One region of the Allokutzneria oryzae genome, then DNA from elsewhere that is predicted to be linked to it. Evidence: riboswitches for the same ligand, from Rfam matches in the RefSeq annotation. Region 1 holds a riboswitch; each other region holds the start of a gene.
What was found. A riboswitch is a leader RNA that binds a small molecule or an ion and turns the genes downstream of it on or off. The one in region 1 is predicted to bind cobalamin.
Positions count from the first base shown of each region.

Region 2: it holds a riboswitch for cobalamin, as region 1 does, so the genes downstream of both, ACFFQA_RS29865 (putative cobaltochelatase) here and ACFFQA_RS08635 (ribonucleoside-diphosphate reductase subunit alpha) in region 1, are expected to answer to the same signal.
Region 3: it holds a riboswitch for cobalamin, as region 1 does, so the genes downstream of both, ACFFQA_RS29900 (HoxN/HupN/NixA family nickel/cobalt transporter) here and ACFFQA_RS08635 (ribonucleoside-diphosphate reductase subunit alpha) in region 1, are expected to answer to the same signal.

Region 1 is NZ_JBHLZU010000007.1:4,392-10,140, forward strand. It holds gene ACFFQA_RS08625 (ATP-binding cassette domain-containing protein) at 205-1,158, shown strand; gene ACFFQA_RS08630 (ABC transporter permease) at 1,155-1,943, shown strand; cobalamin riboswitch at 2,056-2,290, shown strand; gene ACFFQA_RS08635 (ribonucleoside-diphosphate reductase subunit alpha) at 2,629-5,496, shown strand; gene ACFFQA_RS08640 (ribonucleotide-diphosphate reductase subunit beta) at 5,519-5,749, shown strand, end outside.
Region 2 is NZ_JBHLZU010000026.1:273,482-279,230, forward strand. It holds gene ACFFQA_RS29845 (esterase/lipase family protein) at 1-570, shown strand, start outside; gene ACFFQA_RS29850 (8-amino-7-oxononanoate synthase) at 640-1,791, opposite strand; gene ACFFQA_RS29855 (cytochrome P450) at 1,830-3,101, shown strand; gene ACFFQA_RS29860 (nuclear transport factor 2 family protein) at 3,127-3,486, opposite strand; cobalamin riboswitch at 3,574-3,695, shown strand; gene ACFFQA_RS29865 (putative cobaltochelatase) at 3,769-5,749, shown strand, end outside.
Region 3 is NZ_JBHLZU010000026.1:284,092-289,840, forward strand. It holds gene cbiE (precorrin-6y C5,15-methyltransferase (decarboxylating) subunit CbiE) at 1-609, shown strand, start outside; gene ACFFQA_RS29895 (cobalamin biosynthesis protein) at 701-2,380, shown strand; cobalamin riboswitch at 2,928-3,081, shown strand; gene ACFFQA_RS29900 (HoxN/HupN/NixA family nickel/cobalt transporter) at 3,134-4,222, shown strand; gene cobA (uroporphyrinogen-III C-methyltransferase) at 4,289-5,494, shown strand; gene ACFFQA_RS29910 (DEAD/DEAH box helicase) at 5,640-5,749, opposite strand, start outside.

The sequences.
Region 1 (5,749 bases):
CACACGAGTATCAAATCCGGCGAAAATTTTCCGAGCTGGGAAAACGCCATCGACGCCGGACGTCTTCGCAGGTCAGAGCGAACATGAACGCACTGTTCGCGTTTGACAGCCCCGGTCCCGCCGACTCAGGATGAATTCTCACTCAAACAAGCCCTCACCAGGGCTTTCTTGCCATGCCCTTACACAGCCAGCAAGGAGGGGTCGATGATCCATGCCCGAAAACTGACCCGGCGGTTCACGGCGAGACGGGAGACCGTGGACGCCGTCCGAGGCCTGGACCTGGACGTCGAGCGCGGTCAGCTCGTGGCGGTGCTCGGCCCGAACGGAGCCGGGAAGTCGACCAGCCTGCGCATGCTCACCACGCTGCTGCCACCCACGTCCGGCACGGCGACCGTCGCGGGCAGCGACATCCGCGCCGACCCTGCCGGGGTGCGGGCGCGGATCGGCTACGTCGGCCAACGCTCCAGCGCGGGCGAGACCTTCCGGGTCCACGACGAGCTGGTGACGCAGGGGCTCGCCTACGGGCTCAGCCGGGCCGCCGCGCGGCGACGGGCGGAGGAGATGCTCGACCTGCTCGACCTCCGCGCGATGGCGAAGCGCACGCCCGGCACGCTCTCCGGCGGCCAGCGGCGCAGGCTCGACATCGCGATCGGCCTGGTGCACCAGCCCGACCTGTTGTTCCTGGACGAGCCGTCGACCGGGCTCGACCCGCAGAACCGCGCCAACATCTGGGAGCACGTGCGGCGGCTGCGCGAGCAGTACGGCACGACGATCGTGCTCACCACGCACTACCTGGAGGAGGCCGACACCATGGCCGAGCGCGTGGTGATCATCGACAGCGGCCGGATCATCGCGGACGGAACCGCCGAGGCGCTCAAGAGCGATCTGGCCGGGGACAGCGTCACCGTCACCACCGCAAGCGAACCGGAGGCGCTGCTTGCCGCCGATGTCGGGGCCTGTTTCGGTGACACCACAAGGGAAACCACCACCGTCCGGGTCAAGGTCAAGCTCGCCGACACCGCGCTGCCGGAGTTCCTGCGCGCCCTCGCCGAGAAGGACGTGCGGGTGGTCACCGCGACGTCGGCCCGCCCCACGCTCGACGACGTGTTCCTGGCGCTGACCGGGCGCAGCCTGCGCGAGGAGGAGGCGGCCGCGTGACTACCACCGACGTACTTCCTCCCGCGGAGGCACTGTTGACCAAGTTCCTGCGGGACACCAGGACCGTGTTCCTCCGCGAGCTCATGCCGACTCTGCGCCAGCCGAGCGGGCTGATCTACACGATGGGGCAGCCGCTGCTGTTCCTGGTCCTGTTCGGCTCGATGCTGGCGGGCGACAACGGCGGCGGCTCGCCGTGGCAGTGGTTCGTGCCGGGAATCCTGATCATGATGTGCCTGTCCGGGCCGATGATGGCCGGGTACTCGCTGCTGACGGAGCTGCTCAGCGGCTCGTTCGAGCGCATGCTGGTGAGCCCGCTCAGCCGGACCGCGATGCTCGTCGGCCGCACGCTCAAGGAGTTCCTGGTGTTGCTGGCGCAGGCGGCGCTGATCATCGCCGTCGCGGTGCCGCTGGGTTTCGAGCTGCGCCCGCTCGGCGTGCTCGCCGGACTGGCACTCCTGATGGTCTTCGGTGCCGGCCTGGTCGCGTTGTCCTACGTGCTGGCGATCGCGTCGCGGCCCAGCGGCGAGCTGTTCTACGGCGTCACCCAGATGGTGATGTTCCCGGTGCTGCTGTTGTCCGGGGTGTTGCTGCCCGTCAGCTCCGGCCCGGACTGGCTCCGGGTGGTCGCCGGGCTGAACCCGGTGTCCTACCTGGTGGACGCCGAGCGGGCGTTGTTCGCCGGTGGCTTCGCCGAGCCCGCCGTCCTGCACGGCGCGCTCACCGCGGTCGCGGTCGGCGCGATCGGCCTGCTCCTGGGCACGCGGGCGATGCGGCGCGGGGTCTAGCGGCCCGGCGGAGGGACGCTCGGAAGGGGGTCGCGGGGAACGGTCGGTAGCCACGTGATAACCGGAACACGCCACCATCTAGCGCTCGCTTGCAAGATCGACCACTAGATGTAGTATTCCCCGCGTCGATGGTTCGCGGCCCCGAAACGGGTCGCGAGGCAACAGGGAACCCGGTGCGACTCCGGGACTGCCCCGCAGCGGTAAATGGGAACGACCGCCGTCACCGACCCGGGAACGGGGCGGTACAGCACTGGACGTGGACGTCCGGGAAGCGACGGCCAGTAGGTTCACCGGCCCGTCCGGTGTCGCCCACGAGTCCGAACACCTGCCGTCGACGGGCACGCCACCCGGCGTGCCCGGTCCGTGGCCTCGTGGGAGGGCCGAGCGGACGACCTGACGGCCCCTCGCGGCGCCCGGGTCGGCCCTCACCCCTGCGTGGCCGCCCAGGCCGTTTCCGCCAAGCGAGCGAGGAGAGCGCCGTGTTCGTCGCCCCGGCACGACCAGGCATACCCGGCGGCCACCGGCCGCCCGCCCTCGCGCGCCTCGGCTAGCCCGAGACAGGCCCCCGGCCAGCACCCCAGACCCCGGCAGGTCCACCACCCGACGTCGCTCGACGGGCGCTCGGTCGGTGCCCCCTGCCGTCGCACTCCCCCCTTCCGGCACCGGCGAGATCTGGAGCTCCTCCTTGACCGTGCACTCAGCGGACCCCGTCACACCGTCCTCGGACCCGTCAACCACCCCCGCCGCCGTCGCGGTGATCCGGCGCGACGGCACCTCCTCCCCCTTCGACGCCACCAAGATCTCGGTCGCGGTGACCAAGGCGTTCCTCGACGTCGAAGGCCGCGAGGCGGGCACGTCCACCCGCGTCCGCGAGCTCATCGCCGAGCTCACCCTGGACGTGGAGACCGCGCTGCTGCGGCACAGCGGCCCGGACCGCCCGCTGCACATCGAGCAGATCCAGGACCAGGTCGAGCTCGCCCTGATGCGCGGCGGTCACCACAAGGTCGCCCGCGCCTACGTGCTCTACCGCGAGGAGCACGCCAAGGCCCGGTCGCAGCAGCAGGTCACCGAGGAACCACCCGCCCCGGTGGTGCCCGCCTTCACCGTGCGGCACCCCGACGGCCGGGTCGAGCCGCTGGACACCGACCGGCTCGCGCTGGTGATCGACGAGGCGTGCGCCGGCCTGGAGGCGGTGTCCGCCAAGGCGGTCCTTGCCGAGACCCTGCGCAACCTCTACGACGGCATCACGCTGGCCGAGCTGACCATCGCGCCGGTGATGGCCGCGCGCACGATGGTCGAGACCGACCCGAACTACTCCTTCGTCAGCGCCAGGCTGTTGCAGGACAAGCTCCGCCGCGAGGCGCTGGAGTTCCTGTACTCCGGTGAGCAGCAGGCCAGCCACGGCGAGATGAGCGAGCGCTACCCGGCGTACTTCGCCGAGTTCGTGCGCAGGGGCATCGAGCTGGGCCAGCTGGAGCCGGACCTGGCGAACTTCGACCTGGAGCGGCTGGGCGCGGCGCTGGTGCCGGACCGCGACCTGCAGTTCCAGTTCCTCGGCATGCAGACGCTCTACGACCGCTACCTGCTGCACAGCGACCAGCACCGCTACGAGCTGCCGCAGGCGTTCTTCATGCGCGTGGCCATGGGCCTGTCGCTGCTGGAGGCCGACCGCGACGCGCGGGCGATCGAGTTCTACAACCTGATCTCCTCCTTCGACTTCATGTGCTCGACGCCGACGCTGTTCAACGCGGGCACCACCCGGCCGCAGCTGTCCTCGTGCTTCCTCACCACGGTCGGCGACGACCTGGAGGGGATCTTCCACGGCATCAGCAACAACGCGCTGCTGTCGAAGTACGCGGGCGGTCTCGGCAACGACTGGACCCCGGTACGCGGCATCGGCGCGCACATCAAGGGCACCAACGGCCAGTCCCAGGGCGTCGTGCCGTTCCTCAAGATCGCCAACGACACTGCGGTCGCGGTCAACCAGGGCGGCAAGCGCAAGGGCGCGGTCTGCGCGTACCTGGAGACCTGGCACATCGACGTCGAGGAGTTCCTCGACCTGCGCAAGAACACCGGCGACGACCGCCGCCGCACCCACGACATGAACACCGCGAACTGGGTGCCGGACGAGTTCATGCGCCGCGTGCGCGCCGACGGCGACTGGACGCTGTTCTCCCCCGACGAGGTGCCGGACCTGCACGACGCCTACGGCCCGGAGTTCACCGAGCGCTACCGCGCCTACGAGCTGGCCGCCGAGCGCGGCGAGATCCGGGTGTTCCGCAAGCTGAAGGCGAAGGACCTCTGGCGGCGGATGCTGACCATGCTCTTCGAGACCGGTCACCCGTGGATCACCTTCAAGGACCCGTGCAACCTGCGCTCCCCGCAGCAGCACTCCGGCGTGGTGCACTCCTCCAACCTGTGCACCGAGATCACGCTGAACACCACGGTGGACGAGGTCGCGGTGTGCAACCTCGGCTCGGTCAACCTGGCGCAGCACGTCACCGCCGACGGCATCGACCACGAGCGGCTGGAGCGCACCGTGCGCACCGCGGTTCGCATGCTGGACAACGTGATCGACGTGAACTTCTACACGATCCCCGAGGCGAAGCGCTCCAACATGCGCCACCGCCCGGTCGGCCTGGGCCTGATGGGCTTCCAGGACGCGCTGTTCACGCTGCGGGTGCCGATGGCGTCCGACGCGGCCGTGGAGTTCGCCGACCGCAGCATGGAGGAGATCAGCTACTACGCGATCTCCGCCTCCGCCGAGCTGGCCGCCGAGCGGGGCAGGTACGAGACCTTCGAGGGTTCCCTGTGGAGCAAGGGAATCCTGCCGATCGACTCGGTGGAGCTGCTGGCCGGGGCGCGCGGCACCGACCTCGACCTGGACCGTTCGTCCACTTTGGACTGGGAAACGCTGCGGGCCCGCGTCGTCGAGGTCGGCATGCGCAACTCCAACGTCATGGCGATCGCGCCGACGGCCACCATCGCCAACATCACCGGCGTCGGACAGTCCATCGAGCCGCTGTACCGCAACCTCTACGTGAAGTCGAACATGTCCGGCGACTTCACCGTGGTCAACCCGTCCCTGGTGCGCGAGCTCAAGGAGCTCGGCCTGTGGGACGAGGTGATGATCGGCGACCTGAAGTACTTCGACGGCAGCCTCGGCGCCATCGACCGCATCCCGGCCGAGGTGAAGGCGTTGTACGCCACCGCGTTCGAGATGGACAGCCGCTGGCTGATCGACGCGGCGGCCCGCCGTCAGAAGTGGATCGACCAGGCGCAGTCGCTGAACCTCTACATCGCCGCGCCCAGCGGCCGCAAGCTGGACGAGCTCTACCAGCACGCGTGGGTCCGCGGCCTGAAGACCACCTACTACCTGCGTTCGCAGAGCGCGACCCACGTGGAGAAGAGCACCCTGCGCGGCACCGACGGCAAGCTCAACGCCGTCTCGCCGGTGGTGCCCGCGCCGTCCCCGTCCCCCGCGCCGGTCCCGGCGACCGAGGTGGGCATGGCGTGCTCCATCGAGGACCCCGACTGCGAAGCCTGCCAGTAACCAGCTCAGAAGGACTCACACCGTGACGAACACCGAAATCACCAGCGGTCTCGGCGAGATCGACCGCTCCGGCGGGCGGGTCAGCGTCGACGAGAAGCGGATGATCAACTGCCGCGCCGACGTGAACCAGCTGCTGCCGCTGAAGTACCACTGGGCGTGGGAGAAGTACCTGGCGGGCTGCAACAACCACTGGATGCCGACCGAGGTGTCCATGCAGGCCGACATCGCGCTGTGGAAGTCACCGAACGGCCTC
Region 2 (5,749 bases), on a different contig from region 1:
TTCGTGCACGGGCTCAGCGGAGGGTCGTCGGTCCTGTTCAAGGAGATGATCGACAAGTTCCGGGCCGCCGGGTGGACCGACCGCGAGCTGATCCGGTGGGACTACGACTGGAAGCAGTCCAACTTCATCACCGCCGACCAGTTCGCCAAGAAGGTCGACCAGGTGCGCAAGGACACCAAGGCGGTCAAGGTCGACATCGTCGCCCACTCCATGGGCTCCCTGCCGACCAGGCACTTCATCAAGTCCCTCGGTGGTGCCGAGAAGACCGCGCACTGGGTCTCCATCGGCGGCGTCAACCACGGCACCGTCGCGTCGTTCGCGTGCTTCTGGGACTCCTGCGCGGACATGCGGCAGAGCTCGAAGATGCTCAAGTCCCTCAACGCCGGTGACGAGACCCCGGGCGCGGTGAAGTACCAGACCCAGTCCTCCAGCTGCGACGAGATCGCGCTGCCGCACTCCACGGTCCCGCTCGCGGGTGCGCGGAACATCGACGTCGGCTGCCTGGAACACATCCTGATGCCCAAGGGCGACAAGGTCATCACCCAGACCATCGCCTTCCTCACGACCTGACCCCCGGCCATTCGCGGGCTTATGGACCTGTTCAGCACTCCGAAAGCGTCCATAAGCCCGCGAATGGCGTTATGCGGGGGCGGTGCGGGTGATCACGTCGATGGCGGTGGTGATGTCGTCGGGAGTGAGGTCCGCGCGGGCGGTCAGGCGGAGGCGGGACACGCGGTCCGGGACCGAGGGCGGGCGGAAGCAGCCCACCGCGACCCCCTCGGCTCGACAGCGCTGGGACCATTCGAGCGCTTGCGCGGGGGAGGGCACCCGCACCGACACCACTGCTGCTTCGGGGGAGCTGGCCTGGAGGCCCGCCGCCGACAACCGCTGTGCCAGTTCGCGTGCCACCGCTCGGGCGCGGCCCGGCAGCAGCGGGTCGGCACGGACCACGCGGAGGGCGGCAAGCGCTCCGGCGACCGCGCTCGGCGCCAGGCCCGTGTCGAAGATGAAGCTGCGCGCCGTGTCCACCAGGTGCGCGATCACCCGCTCCGACGCCATCACCGCTCCGCCTTGTGCGCCAAGGGATTTCGACAGCGTCGTCGTGACCACCACGTCCGGTGCTCCTGCGAGGCCCGCGGCCGCGGCCGCTCCTTCGCCCGCGCCCAGCACGCCGAGCCCGTGGGCGTCGTCGACGACCAGGCCCGCTCCGTGGTCGCGACAGGCCGAGGCCAGCTCCGCCAGCGGCGCCAGGTCGCCGTCCACCGAGAACACCGAGTCGGTCACCACCAACGCCCGTTTGCGCGTGCGGCCGGCCAGCGCCGCGCGGAAGGCTTCGACGTCGCGGTGCGGCACCACGACGGTCTCCGCCCTCGACAGGCGCCCGCCGTCGATGAGCGAGGCGTGGTTGTACTCGTCGGTGACCAGGACCGTGCCCGGCCCGGACAGGGCCGCGATCACGCCGAGGTTGGCGGCGTAGCCCGTGGCGAAGACCAGAGCCGACGGGAAACCGCAGAACTCCGCGAGCTCGGACTCCAGCTCCGCGTGCAGGTCCGTGGTGCCGGTGACCAGGCGGGAGCCCGTCGAGCCCGCGCCCCACGCCAGCGCGGCCTCCGCCGCCGCCGTGGTGACCCTCGGGTCGCGGGTGAGGCCGAGGTAGTCGTTGCCCGCGAGGTCGAGCACCGTGGCCGTCTCGGGGCGGGGCCGCAGGGTCCGGGTCAGCCCGGCCTTCGCCCGTGCCGCCGCCCGGGTGTCCAGCCAGTCGAAGACTTCGCTTCCAGTGCGCAACGTCACGGTCCGCAGTCTCGCACTGCCCGGTTACGGTCGTGCCCGTGCGGGCGGCGGACGAGGTGACCAGCGGGCTTGACCTGTTCGACCCCGGATTCGTCGCCCGCCCCGACGAGCCCCTCGCGTCGCTGCGCGAGCACGCTCCGGTGCACCACGACCCGAGGACGGGGTTGTGGCTGGTCAGCAGGCACTCCGACATCCGAGCGGTGCTCGCCGCCCCGGAGACTTTCCATCCTGACAACGCTCTGACGGCCGTGACGCCGCTGCCGGTGCCGACGCTGCGCATGCTGGCGGGGGCGGGCTTCGCGCTGCCGCCGACCCTGGCCAACAACGGCACCGACAGCCACACCGGACTGCGTCGCGTGGTCGCCTCGTTCCTCACCCCGGCGCGGGTCCAGCACGCGATGGAGCTGACCAGCCGGCTCGCCGCCGACGGTGTCGAGCGGGCGCGGCAGGAGCTCGCGGAGAACGGGCAGTGCGATCTGGTCGAGCTGATCGCGCGGGACCTGCCGTGCCTGGTGCTGCTGCACCTGCTCGGCATCGGCGACGTGGACCTGCCGGTGCTCAAGGCGTGGAGCAAGGCGTCGCTGGAGCTGTTCTGGGGCAACCCCGATCCGCTGCGCCAGCGGGAGCTTGCCGAGCAGGCCGCCGAGTTCCACCAGTGGCTCGCCTGCCGGGTCAGGGCGGCGCGGCCGGGCCAGCCGGACCTGTTCGGCGCGCTGGCGGCGCACCGCAAGCCGTCTCGGCGCCCGCTGCGCGTCGCCGAGGCGGTCGGGGTCTGCTACTTCCTGTTGATCGCCGGGCAGGAGACCACGACGCAGCTGCTGAGCACGTTGCTGCGCCGCTGCGTCGAGCGCGAGGACCTCTGGCGCGGGCTGAGCGGCGGTGATGCCGGGCTCGCCGCCGACTGCGTCGAGGAGGTGCTGCGCCGCGAGCCGCCGGTGATCACGTGGCGGCGGGTGACCGGGGACGCGACCACGCTGGGCGGAGTGGAGCTGCCGGCGCGGGCGCAGCTGCTGCTGATGCTCGCGGGCAGCGGCTCCGACCCCGAGGTCTTCACCGAGCCGGAGAACCTGTGCCCCGGACGGCCGGGCGCGCGGCGGCACCTCGCCTTCGGCCACGGCAGGCACTTCTGCCTCGGCGCGGGGCTCGCGCGGGCGGAGGCGGCTGTGGTGCTCGACACCGTGGCGCGCGCACTGCCCGACCTCCGCCTCCTGGAGCCCGATCCCCCCATGCTCGGCCTCCTGTCCTTCCGCGCCCCCACCCGGCTGCTTGTCGGCCATTCGCGGGCTTATGGACGTGTTCAGGCGCGCTGAGCGGTCTATAAGCCCGCGAATGGCATCAGGAGGTTGCGCGGGCGTAGGTGCCGGAGCCGAAGACGATCTTGTTGTCGCGGAAGGTCAGGATCTCGCTGACCAGGTTGCCGCGCTCGTTGCGGTAGTTGATCACGATGGTGTCCAGGCCGAGGTACACGCCCTCGACGGTGAAGTGCAGGTCGGGCAGGAACTTCAGGCCGGTCGCCCAGTACTCCCGCAGCGCCGCCTTGCCGACCACGCGGCCGTCGCCGCCCAGCAGCCGCGCCGCGACCGGGGAGTGGAACACCACGTCGTCGGCGTAGTGCTCCAGGATCCGGTCGAGGTCGTGGGAGTTCCACCGCTGCTCCCAGTCGCGGGCGAATTCCTCGGCGAAGTTCATGTCCATGGCGCATACCTACCAGCGCGAAACCGGACTGTCGCGGCGGTTTCCCACGGTGTGTGATGATGCGGGGGAAGACGCAAGGGGAGCGCGAGGAAACCGGTGCGAGTCCGGTGCGGTCCCGCCACTGTGACCGGGGAGCGGACCCCAGCTGTGACCACGGCCGACCGGCCGGAAGGTCGGGGACACCGCCGCGATCCGGGAGCCAGGAGACTCACCCCCCTTGCCGGGCGCGCGGCCGCGCGTCCGACCCCTACCCGGGCGTGGACACCCGAGGAAGGAACAGCGCTGGTGACCGCTCGTTATCCGTTCTCCGCCGTTGTCGGGCACGAGGACCTGAGGCTGGGGCTGCTGCTCAACGCGGTGCACCCCGGCATTGGCGGGGTCCTGGTCCGCGGCGAGAAGGGCACGGCCAAGTCGACCATCGTGCGCGGGCTGGCGGCGCTGCTGCCCACCCTGGAGGCGGTCCGCGACTGCCGCTTCGCCTGCGACCCGCACCGGCCGGACCCCGGCTGCCCCGACGGCCCGCACCCCTCCGGCGCGCCCGCGACCACCAAGCCGTCCAGCCTGGTGGAGCTGCCCGTCGGCGCCACCGAGGACCGCCTGGTCGGCTCGCTGGACCTGGAGCGCGCGCTGACCGAGGGCGTTCGCGCATACCAGCCCGGCCTGCTCGCGGCCGCGCATCGCGGGGTGCTCTACGTCGACGAGGTCAACCTGCTGCACGACCACCTGGTGGACCTGCTGCTGGACGCCGCCGCGATGGGGCGCGCGCACGTCGAGCGCGACGGGGTCTCCGTCTCGCACGCCTCCTCCTTCCTGCTGGTGGGCACGATGAACCCGGAGGAGGGCGAGCTGCGGCCGCAGCTGCTCGACCGCTTCGGGCTGACCGTCCAGGTCAACGCCTCCCGCGATGTGGCAACGCGGACCGAGGTGGTGCGCCGCCGCCTCGCCTACGAAGCCGATCCCGCCGGTTTCGCGCAGCAGTGGGAGAAGGCCGACGCCGAGCTCGCGGAGAGCATCGTCGCCGCCCGTGCCGCGCTGCCCGGGATCGCGTTGCCGGACTCCGAGCTGCGCCGCATCGCCGCGGTGTGCGCGGCTTTCGAGGTGGACGGCATGCGAGCCGACCTCGTGGTCGCCCGCGCGGCGATCGCCCACGCCGCGTGGCGCGGAGGGGACGCCGTCACGGAGAACGACGTCGAGGTCGCGGTTCGGCTCGCGCTGCCGCACCGTCGGCGCCGCGATCCCTTCGACGAGCCGGGGCTGGACTCCGAGCAGCTGGAGCAGGCCCTCCGCGACGCCGCCGAGCACGCCGAAGAGCCCGAACCCCCGGAGGACGACGGGCCGGGCGGGGGTGGCGGGGCTCCGCGGAATGACTCGCAGCAAGCCGAAGCGCCGCAACAGCAGGAGCAGCCCGAGCAGGGGCAATCGGGCCAAGGAGGAGGGGAGCAGGCGCCTGCCAAGCCCGCGCCGCAGTTCCGCGCCCGCCTGCTCCAGGTGCCCGGTCTTGGCGAAGGCGCGCCTGGACGGCGTTCCCGCGCGCGCTCGTCCTCCGGCCGCGTGGTTCGAGCCTCCACTGTGGACGGACACGGCGTGCACCTGACCGCGACGGTCCAGGCCGCGGCGCCGCACCAGCACGCGCGCGGGCGCAGCGGCTCCGGCCTGGAGCTGCGCTCCGGCGATCTCCGCCGCGCGGTGCGCGAGGGGCGCGAGGGCAACCTCGTCCTCTTCGCGGTGGACGCCTCCGGCTCCATGGCGGCACGGGCGCGGATGTCGGCGGTGACCGGCGCGGTGCTGTCTCTGCTGCGCGATGCCTACCAACGGCGGGACAAGGTCGGCCTGATCACCTTCAGGGGCCGCGAAGCCGAGGTCGCGCTCCCGCCAACGTCCTCAGTGGACGCGGCGGCCACGCGGTTGCGGAACCTCCGCACCGGAGGGCGCACCCCGCTCGCCCACGGACTGCTCGCCGCACGCAAGCTCCTTGCCGCTGAACGACTTCGGGACCCGCGTCGGCGTCCGCTGCTGGTGCTCGTCACCGACGGCCGGGCCACCGTGCCCGCGAGCCAGGGCGGCGACGCGCTGCACGACGCGATGCGAGCCGCCGCGCTCCTGGAAGCCGATGGCGTCGCCAGTGTCGTCGTGGACTGCGAGAACGGCGTCGTGCGGCTGGGGCTGCCCGACAGGCTCGCGCTCGCGCTGGGCGGGACCTGCCTCCAGCTCGCCGAACTGTCCGCTGAGCAGGTGGCCGGGGTCGTCCGCGCCGCTCGCGCCG
Region 3 (5,749 bases), on a different contig from region 1:
GAGGCGGTCCCGCCGCGCGGCTGGTGCGCCGGCGGCGACCCGACCCCGCCGATGGGCGGCTGGGCGCTGCCGGAGGAGTCCTTCGCCCACCGCGACGGCACGGTGGCCAAGTCGGAGGTGCGCGCGCTCGCACTGGCCAAGCTCGCCCCGCGCCCCGGCTCGCTGATCTGGGACGTCGGCTCGGGCTCGGGCGCTCTGGCCATCGAGTGCGCGCGGCTGGGCGCGGCGGTGATCGCGGTCGAGCCGAATCCCGTGCAGTGCATGCGGATCATCGCCAACGCGGCGACGCACGGTGTCGACATGCGCATCGTGGAGAACGAGGCGCCCGCGGCGCTGGTCGGCCTGCCCCGCCCCGACGCGATCTTCGTCGGCGGCGGTGGCCCCGAGGTGGTCGCGGCCTGCTCGGCGGTGGGCGCGGAGCGCGTCGTGGTCGCGCTGACCGCGCTCGACCGCTTCGGGGCGTCCCGTGACGCGCTGCGGCACTCCGGCTACGTTGTGGACGGCTGCCAGCTCACGGCGAACCGCCTGGCGACCATGCCGGACGGCGCGAGCCGCTTCGTGGCCACCCACCCCGTCATCCTCCTCTGGGGCCGCCGCCGCTCCCAGTAGCCCTCCCCGGGCCATTCGCGGGCTTATGGACGTCTCCTGAGCTCTGAACAGGTCCATAAGCCCGCGAATGGCGAGGAGATAGGGTTTCGGGGTGATCGGGTTGTTTGCGGTGACGGCCAAGGGGCGTCGTTCCGCGGGGGAGCTCGCGGCGCACCTCGGAGCCGATGCCGCTGTCGTCGAAGGAGCGGTCAAACCCGCGTTGCGGCGGATGTGGCCGCGGCTGGGAGCCGCGGTGTTCTTCCTCTCAACCGGGGCGACGGTGCGGCTCATCGCGCCGGTGCTCGCCGACCGGCATGGCGATCCCGCTGTGGTCTGCGTCGACGAGGAGAGCGGGTACGCCGTCGCGCTCACCGGCGGACCAGCCGCCAACGCGCTCGCCGACCGGGTCGGCGAGTTCCTCGGCTGCCGTCCCGTCGTCACCACCGCCGCCGAGTCCGTCGGCGCGACCGTGCTCGACGAGATGGTCGAGCTGCTCGACGCCACCGTGGACGGCGAGCTCGCCGACTGCGCCGAGGCACTGCTCGCCGGGGAGCCGGTGCGCGTCGTCAACCCGTTGCGGTTTCCGTTGCCCGCCATGCCGTCCAACGTGACCGTGCACGATGAGCTGACGCCCAGTGGTCCACTGTGGACTGTCCTGGTCGATGACCGGCTCCTGCCCGCCGAGGGGCGGGTGCTTCGGCTGGTGCCCAGGACCCTGGTGATCGGGGTCGGCTCGTCGAGCGGAGTGCCCGCGAGCGCGGTGACCGGCCTGCTCGCCGAGCTGGCGGAGCGCTCCGAGCTGGACCTGCGGGCGGTGCGGGCCTTCGCCACCGTCGACGCGAAGTCCGGGGAGCAGGGCATCCTCGACGCCGTCGAGGACCACGGTTTCTGGCAGGACAGCTCGGCGGAGCTGCTGCACTACCCGGCGGGCACCCTCGCCGGGGTCGATGTGCCCAACCCGAGCGAGGCCCTGCGCGCCGAGGTCGGCACCCCCAGTGTGGCCGAGGCCGCCGCACTGCACGCCGCCGGCCAGCTGGCCGCTGGCGCCCCGGTCGAGCTGGTGGTGGCGAAGCTCAAGGGGGACAAGGCCACCGTGGCCGCCGCGCGGGTCCGGCCGCGCGGGCGGCTGGTCGTGGTGGAGGTAGGACCCGGCGCGGAGGACCTGCGGACCCCGCGCGCCGAGTCGGAGCTGCGCCGCGCCGCCGTCGTTGTCGGTCTCGAAGCCGACGTGGACCGCGTCCGGCACCTGCTGCGGCTGGGGACCGAGGTGCGGATCAGCGCGCCCGGCGACGAGCGGCAGCGCGCTGCCGAGGCGGTGCGGCTGGCGGAGGAGGGGCAGGCGGTCGCGCTGATCGGCTCCGGCGCGGTCACCGGTCCCGCGCTGGAGCAGGCCGACGAGCGGATCGAGGTCGCCGGGGTGCCCGGGGTGAGCACGGCGCTGGCGGCTGCCGCCGAGCTGGGGGCTCCGCTCGGTCACAACCACGCGGTGATCTGCCTGGCCGACCCGGCGACCCCGTGGCCGGTGACCGAGCAGCGGGTGCGCGCCGTGGCCGAGGCCGACCTCGTCGTCTGCCTCCAGGACAACGCCGAGTGGCGGCTGGGCGCCGCTCTCGACCTGCTCCGGCTGCACCGTCCGCCGAAGACCCCGGTCGGCGTCGCCGGGCCCGGTGTGCCCGCCACCGTGGCGACGATCACCACGTTCGACCCGGAGGCCGTTCCCGCCTCCGCCACGGTGATCGTGGGCAGCTCGCGGACCAGCGCGGTCGCCGGGCGAATGGTGACACTTCGCTGACCAATGCATTGATGCGCAAGCGGTAGCACGTTGTGATGAAAGGATGCTGCTCGCCCTTGCCGCACAACGGCATTCGGGTGTGCCATGGAAGTGCCCGTGTGACGAGGTAACACGTCCCAGGTGGGAGGTGGGAAATTGCGAGCACTGGCCTGGATGAAATCCGTGGCCCCGGCATTGTCGACCACCGGAGATCCTCCGTCACCGCTGGGTTGAGCGAGACGGCCCGGTCAACGAGTCGCAGGCCCGGTACTCCGGCTGAACCAACGACGCAGTACTGCTGAACGTGTGAGCGGGTATGCGGATCCTTGAGATACCACCCGCGAAAGAGACGACGAAGTGTACGGTCAGGTGGGGACCGTGAGCTCGTCGATTTCTGTGAGAGTTTCACGTTCGCCGACCCGCTTTGCCTGCCCCTCCCGCCGCCCGGGGCAGGCAAAGCCCATTTTCGCTCCTATTCCGTTTCCTTTCTCACTTCCGCCGCGCCCCCTGCCCCGCGCGGCCGCCCAAGATCACATCGGTGACACGGGCCGGGTTCAACCTCCATCAGCCGGATTGACGGGCGCCTCGTGCTGCCCCCACGATTCCTGCGCTGGTAGCGCAGGAACCCGGTGTGAGTCCGGGACGGTCCCGCCACTGTGACCGCTTCGACCTTCAGTCACGTCGAAGCCGGGAGTCAGGAACTCGTGCCAGCCGTGTGCCACGCCGTGGCACGCGCGCACACCCCTCGGGCGAGGCACCCAGGAGGTTCCTTTCATGACGTCCCTCGACGCCCAGGCGCAGGCTCCCAGCGGCGCGTGGACCGCGCAGGAACGACGCGGGCTCTTCGGCATCATCGGCGCGATCGTGCTGCTGCACGTCGCGGGCATCGGGCTCTACCTGGCTTACGCCGACCGGTTCCCCGGCTCCGGCATCCTCGCGTCGGCGGGCGCGATCGCCTACGTGCTCGGCGTCCGGCACGCCTTCGACGCCGACCACATCGCCGCCATCGACGACACCACGCGGCTGATGTTGTTGCGTGGCAAGCGTCCCATGGGGGTCGGCTTCTTCTTCGCGATGGGCCACTCCTCGGTCGTGCTGCTCCTCGCGGTGATCGTCTCGCTGGCCGCCGGCACCATCGCGGAGTCCGAAGTGGACGGTGTCAAGGAGATCACCGGAACTATCTCGATGGTCGTGGCGATCTCGTTCCTGCTGCTGGTCGCGGTCCTCAACGCCGGTGTGCTCAGGTCGCTCGGCGGGCTGTGGCGGAAGATGCGGCGCGGTCAGATGGCCGAGGCCGAGGTCGAGCGCGTGCTGATGAACCGCGGCGTGTTCAACCGGCTCCTCGGCGGCAGGCTGCGCGTGCTGATCCGCTCTTCGTGGCACATGTACCCGGTGGGCTTCCTGATGGGACTCGGACTGGAGACAGCCTCGGAGGTCACCCTGCTCGGGCTCACCGCCACCACCGCGACCGGTGGGCAGTTGCCGTTCGTCGCGGTGCTGAGCCTGCCGCTGATCTTCGCGGCGGGGATGAGCACGTTCGACACGCTGGACTCGCTCCTGATGACCCGCGCGTACTCGTGGTCCTACCGCAACCCGGTGCGGACGTTGTTCTACAACACCGTCACCACCGCGATCACCGTGCTGATCGCCGCGTTCGTCGTCATCGTCTACGTGTCGCAGCTGCTCGCGGAGAAGGCCGGGCTGACCTGGCTGGCCGCGATCGGCGACATCTCCGAGCAGTTCGAGGTCATGGGCTACGGCATCGCGGCGACCTTCCTGCTCGCGTGGGGCGGCGCGGTGCTGTGGTGGAAGGCCCGCGGCTACGAGGACCGGCACCCGGCGATCCCGGCGGGCGAGGAGTAATGGAGATGGTCACAGTCGCGGGCGAGGAGATGTGCTCGGCGGCGCGGATCGGCATGCTTAGCGGTCATGCAGGCTGAGCAGCACTATCTCGCCGGACTTGACCTCGCCGGGCGGCGGGTCGTCGTGGTCGGCGCGGGCACGGTCGCCCAGCGCCGGCTGCCGCGCCTGGTCGCCTCCGGTGCGGTCATCGAGGTCATCTCGCCGGAGGCGACCCCGGCAGTCGAGGCGATGGCGACCGCAGGGGAGTTCACCTGGACCCGCCGGACCTACGCCGACGGGGACCTCGACGGCGCCTGGTACGTGCTCGCGTGCACCGACGACACCGACGTGAACGCGGCGATCACCGCGGAGGCCGAACGCAACCGCGTGTTCTGCGTGCGCGCCGACGTCGCCCGGCTCGGTACGGCTGTGACCCCGGCGGTCGGCGAGCACGACGGGCTGCTGCTGGGAGTGCTGGCGGGCGGCGAGCACCGCCGCTCGGCCGCCGTGCGCAACGTCGTGCTGGACGCGCTGCGCGAGGGCGTGATCACCGATGTCGCCGAGCGGCAGCTGCCGGGCGTCGCGCTGGTCGGCGGTGGGCCGGGCGACCCGGAGCTGATCACGGTCCGGGGGCGGCGGCTGCTCGCCAGAGCGGACGTGGTGGTCGCCGACCGGCTGGCCCCGCGCGAGCTGCTGGAGGAGCTGCCGCCGAACGTGCTCGTCGTCGACGCGGCGAAGATCCCGTACGGCCGCGCCGCCAGCCAGGACGTGATCAACTCGACGCTGATCGAGCACGCGAAGGCGGGGAAGTTCGTGGTGCGCCTCAAGGGCGGCGACTCCTACGTCTTCGGCAGGGGCTTCGAGGAGCTGCTGGCCTGCGCCGAGGCCGGGGTCCCGGTCACGGTGGTGCCTGGCGTGACGAGCGCCTTCGCGGTGCCCGCTGTCGGCGGCGTTCCGGTGACCCACCGGGGGGTCGCGCACGAGGTCGTGGTCGTCTCCGGCCACGTCAGCCCGTCGGACGAACGGTCCCTTGTGGACTGGCCAGCGCTGGCGAAGCTGCGCGGAACCCTGGTGCTGATGATGGCGGTGGAGCGCGCCGACGCCTTCGCCACGACGCTGATCGAGCACGGCCGCGAACCGTCGACGCCGGTCGCGGTGGTCCAGGAGGGCACGACCCGTGCCCAGCGGGTGGTCCGCACGACGCTGGACAAGCTCGGCGCGACGGTGACGGCCGAAGCGATCCGCCCCCCGGCGATCATCGTCATCGGTGAGGTCGCCGGTCTGACCCCCTGACCCCGCGCCACCGCCGTCGCGGCGGTGGGAACTCGCGTTTTGTAGGCATAACGCGAGTTTCAGGGGCGTTTTCGCGCAAGATGCCTACAAAACGCGACAACCCCCCACCCGGATGGGCGAGGGGTTGTCGCGTTATGCCGGTGGGCTAGTGGGACGGCGTGTTGAAGCGCTTGCGGCCGCCCGTGCCCCGGTTCTGGCGGGTGGCGCGGTCGCCGCCGCGGTCCTCCCACTTCTGGTGGCCGCGGTCCTCGCGGT